2 regions of the Solwaraspora sp. WMMB762 genome follow, and region 1 is predicted to be linked to the other one. Evidence: riboswitches for the same ligand, from Rfam matches in the RefSeq annotation. Region 1 holds a riboswitch; the other holds the start of a gene.

Region 1 (2,375 bases):
GGCGACGGTCGCGCCGGCCGTGATGGCGGCCCGCAGGTCGGTACGCCAGATGTTGCGGCCGTCGACCAGGCCGGCGACGATCGTCTTGCCACCCAGTGGGCCGGCGGCGGCGAGCCGGTGAAGGTTCCCTGGTCCCGCCACCAGGTCCAGGCCGACGGCCTCGACCGGGGTGCCCAGCAGTGCCGGCAGCGCGTCGCCGAGTTCACCGAAGTAGGTCGCGACGAAGATCTGCGGCCGGTTGGCCAGTTCACCGAGTCGGGTGTAGGCGCGGCGCAGCGCGTCGATCTCGTTCGGGGTGCGGTCGGCGACGTACGCGGGCTCGTCGAGCTGCACCCAGGCCACGCCCGCGTCGGCCAGCGCGGTGAGGATCCGCGCGTACGTCTCGACCAGGTCGTCGATGCGGGCGAACGGATCGTCGCCCTTGGCCAGGAGCAGGAACGTGGCCGGCCCGACGAGCACCGGCCGGGTCGTGATGCCCAGCTCGGCGGCCTCGGCGTACTCCCTGAGCGCCTTGGTCGGATCGGGCGTGAAGACGGTGTCGGAGTCGATCTCCGGCACCAGGTAATGGTAGTTGGTGTCGAACCACTTCGTCAGTTCCAGGGCCGGCTCGGCGTCCACGCCGCGGGCCATGGCGAAGTAGGTGTTGAGCGCGGAGAGGCCGAGCCGGGTGAACCGGGTCGGGATCGCGCCGACGGCGACGGCCGTGTCGAGAACGTGATCGTAGTAGGAGAAGACATTCGACGGGATCGCGTCGAGGCGAGCGTCGCGCAGCGTACGCCAGACCTCGGCCCGCAGCCCGGCGGCGGTGCTCTCCAAGTCGTCGGCGTCGATGGTGCCAGCCCAGTACGCCTCGACAGCCTTCTTCAGCTCACGATTGGCGCCGATGCGTGGGTAGCCGAGCACGGTGCTCTGGCCGAATGCGGTACTCACCAAGGGGGTCCTTCCCTCGAAGTGCCCGGCGGACACGGGAGGGAAAACGGGTACACCTCGGGTACCGGCTTTCCGCCCTGGCCCTCCCGAGAGGCCGCCGGCGGCGCACACCGGCGGCGTGCGCAGCGCTGGCAGGTCTTCGGACTCGTGGGCATAACACAGTCGCCTACTGGCCGTCGCTTCCCAGACCTCGCGGTCCAGTGCTCTGTTGACGGCGGTCGTTCCCACTCACCGCTGCGGGGCAGTCCCGGTCTCCCACCGGGTTCCCTCTTACGACGTCCCGCCCGTACGGACGGGACGAACCAGCTCCACCGGCCATCGTACGGGCCCGAGGGCGCTGTCCGGGTCAGGGTGTCCGACGTACGGGACAGTGCCTGGCTGTCGCGTGGTGGACTTGTCGTCCAACCTTCGTCCGCACGGAAGGTGCCGCATGGGCCGCAAGATCGACAAGCGTGCCGTGATTGTCGATGGCCGTGAAATGATCGCGGTCTCGCCTGCGGACTTCAACCGCCTTGATGCGTCCCGTCGGCAGGTGGGCGCACGGGTCGCCCGGACGGTACGAGTACACCAGCAGTTGCGCGATGCCCAGACCCGTCTTGCGCAGATCCAGGCCATGCTCAACGCATCTGAACCGACGGAATGCGTCTGTGATCGGGTCGCTGCTGTCCTGGGCGACAACTCCGCCCGGGACAGCAGCGATCCGGCTCAACCGAGCAGAAAACGTCGTCGAATCAGAAGTCGTCGTCGAAGGTGACCGACCCGGTCACCCCGACCTGGTACGCCGACACCCGGCGTTCGAAGAAGTTCGACAGTTCCTGCACGTCCTGCAGGTCCATGAAGGCGAACGGGTTGGTCGAGCCGTACATCGGTGCGATGCCGAGCACGGCCAGCCGCCGGTCGGCGACGTGCTGCAGGTATTCGCGCATGTCGGCCAGGGACATCCCGGAGACGCCCTGTTCGAGCAGGTCGGCGGCGAACTGCACCTCGCACTCGACCGCCTCGGCGAGCATGTCCCGCACCTGCTGTTCCATCTCGGCGTCGAACAGGTCCGGCTCCTCGGCGCGGACGGTGTCCACCACGTCGAAGGCGAACGCCATGTGCATCGACTCGTCGCGGAACACCCAGTTGGTGCCCGACGCGAGACCGTTGAGCAGCCCCCGGGACCGCAAAAAGTACACGTAGGCGAAGGCACCGTAGAAGAACAGGCCCTCGATGCAGGCGGCGAAGCAGATCAGGTTGAGCAGGAACGCCCGCCGGTCGGCGCGGGTACGCAGCTCCCGGAGCTCGAAGATCGAGTCGATCCACCGGAAGCAGAACTCGGCCTTGCGGGCGATCGACGGGATGTTGTCCACCGCCGCGAACGCCGCGAACCGTTCCTGCTCGTCCGGCACGTAGGTGTCCAGCAGGTTCAGGTAGAACTGGACGTGCACCGCCTCCTCGAACAG
Region 2 (2,375 bases), 3.5 Mb from region 1:
CGGCGCCGCCGGTGCGGCAGCGCCAGCCGGGCTGCGTCGGCGACTTCAGCGGCGGTGACCGCCGTCTGACCGCGCCAGGCGGCCAGCGCGACGGCGGCGCGGGCCATCACAATGTCGGCCCGCATACCGTCCACCTGGTACGCCAGGCAGATCCGGGCGATCCGGTCGATCTCGGCATCGGGCAGCGTGACCGCAGGCAGGGCCGCCCGCGCATCGCGTACCCGCAGCGCGAGCTGGTTGTCGGTGGACCGCCAGCGATCCGCGAACGCCACCGGGTCGGTCTCGTACGCCAGCCGCCGGCGCACCACCTCGGCCCGGTCGGCCACCTCGGAAGGTGCGGCCACCGACACCATCAGCCCGAAGCGGTCCAGCAACTGTGGACGCGGCTCGCCCTCCTCCGGGTTCATCGTGCCGACCAGCAGGAACCGGGCGGCGTGACTGACCGACACCCCGTCGCGTTCGACGTGGGCCCGGCCCATTGCCGCCGCGTCCAGCAGCAGGTCCACCAGATGGTCCGGCAACAGGTTGACCTCGTCGACGTAGAGCAGGCCCCGGTGCGCGGCGGCGAGCAGCCCTGGCTCGTAGGCCTTCACGCCGGCGCTGAGCACCCGCTGGATGTCGAGCGTGCCGACCACCCGGTCCTCAGTGGCGCCGACCGGCAACTCGACCAGGGCGGCCGGGCCGCGGCGTGCGGTCACCGGCGCGGTGTGCGGCCCATCGGGGCAGGTTGGGTCCGGGGCCGCCGGGTCGCAGCCGAACCGGCAACCGAGCACCCGGTCGACCTCCGGCAGCAGCCCGGCCAGCGCGCGGACGATCGTCGACTTCGCGGTGCCCTTCTCACCCCGGATGAGCACGCCGCCGATGCCGGGGTGCACCGCGGCGAGCAGCAGGGCCTGCCGCAGGTCGGGCAGGCCGACGACGGCGGTGAACGGGTACGGCGTCATGGCAGGGGCCGACAGGTGTGCATGGTGAATCCCTCCCGCGGGTGTCCACGCCCGCGTACCGGTGGACCAGCGAGCGGCCGGAGTCTCCTGGCTGCCGGATCGACGTCGCGTCCCGAGCCTTCCCGCCGTTGGGGCAGTGGCTGTCTCACGGGGACGCGACTCACCGGTCACAGTGGCGGGACCGCCCCGGATTCGCACCGGGTTCCTCCGCGCACCGCTCGTGCCGGTCATGCTCCCCCACCGACGGTCCACCGTCAATGTGGCGCCGGTCCCGGTGCCGGCCACGGCCACAGCCATTGCCCGGCCGGTCACGACGGCGGTACGCTGCGCATGCCACGGTGTTCGGGAAGCCGGTGTGAGTCCGGCGTGGTCCTCGCCACTGTGACCGGGAAGTGTCCGTTCCACCATGCCACTGGGCCGACGACGGTCCGGGAAGGCGGGACGGCTGCGACGATCCGGGAGCCAGGAGACCGGCCGTGGCACGCACCGCATCGCCACGAGGCATGGACGAGAGGATTTCCTGGCATGACTGCACCTTCTGTCGGCGGCGAGGTCACCACCACCGCCATCCGCGTACCGCTCGCCGGTTGGTTGCTGGCCGCCGTCGCGGCGGTCGTCATCTACCTGGTCGCGCAGGACAACGGGCTGGTGCTGGCCGGTGCCGCCGAGTTCGTGCACGAGTTCACCCACGACGGCCGGCACGCCCTCGGCGTACCGTGCCACTGAGCGGGCGGCCGGCTCCGATGAGCACCTACCCGTTCGGCGCGGTGCTGGGCCGCGGCCTGCTCGCCGGTGCGGCCGCCGGCGTGGCAGGCGCGGTGGCGGCCCTGCTGATCGTCGAACCGCAGATCGAGTCGGCGCTGGTCGTCGAGGAGGCCCGCGCGGCGACCGGGACGGCCGGACACAGCCACGACGAGGAGTTGGTCGGTCGGGCCATGCAGGTCCTCGGCGGGCTGGTCGCCACCGTCGCGGTGGCGCTGTGCCTGGCGTTGATCGTCGCCGTGGTCTTCGCGGCGACCCGGCACCTGCTGCCCGGCCGCGACGACTTCCGCCGCGTGGGGCTGCTCGCCGGGCTCGGCTTCGTCGTGGTGGCGCTGCTACCGGCGATCCACTTCCCGGCCAACCCGCCGGGCGTCGGCGACCCGGACACCGTCAACCAGCGCACCGGACAGTATCTGTCGTTCATCATCGCCGCAGCCGCCGTCACCTGGCTGGCGCTGCTGACCCACCGGCGGCTGACCGGCTGGGCGCGGCCGGCTCCCTACCGGACGGTGGTCGCGGCGGCGCTGGCCGTCGTCGGGTACGCCCTGCTGCTGGCGCTCTGGCCGGCCACCGGGGTCGACGTGCCCGCCGATATCCCGGCGGCGCTGCTGTGGGAGTTCCGGCTCGCCTCGCTGGCGCAGCTCGCCACGATGTGGACGGTCCTCGGGG

The links. Region 1 has a riboswitch for cobalamin ahead of metE (5-methyltetrahydropteroyltriglutamate--homocysteine S-methyltransferase). Riboswitches for the same ligand answer to the same signal wherever they lie in the genome.
Region 2: linked by a shared signal. The riboswitch ahead of ACN27J_RS03620 (VWA domain-containing protein) and the one ahead of metE (5-methyltetrahydropteroyltriglutamate--homocysteine S-methyltransferase) in region 1 are both predicted to bind cobalamin.

Annotation. Positions count from the first base shown of each region.
Region 1 is NZ_JBMHMD010000001.1:4,217,611-4,219,985, forward strand. Features, by position in the region: gene metE (5-methyltetrahydropteroyltriglutamate--homocysteine S-methyltransferase) at 1-930, opposite strand, end outside; cobalamin riboswitch at 1,044-1,252, opposite strand; gene ACN27J_RS18795 (hypothetical protein) at 1,361-1,684, shown strand; partial or broken gene ACN27J_RS18800 (ribonucleotide-diphosphate reductase subunit beta) at 1,662-2,375, opposite strand, start outside.
Region 2 is NZ_JBMHMD010000001.1:755,008-757,382, reverse strand. Features, by position in the region: gene ACN27J_RS03620 (VWA domain-containing protein) at 1-944, opposite strand, end outside; cobalamin riboswitch at 1,025-1,152, opposite strand; cobalamin riboswitch at 1,264-1,437, shown strand; gene ACN27J_RS03615 (CbtB domain-containing protein) at 1,470-1,670, shown strand; gene ACN27J_RS03610 (CbtA family protein) at 1,688-2,375, shown strand, end outside.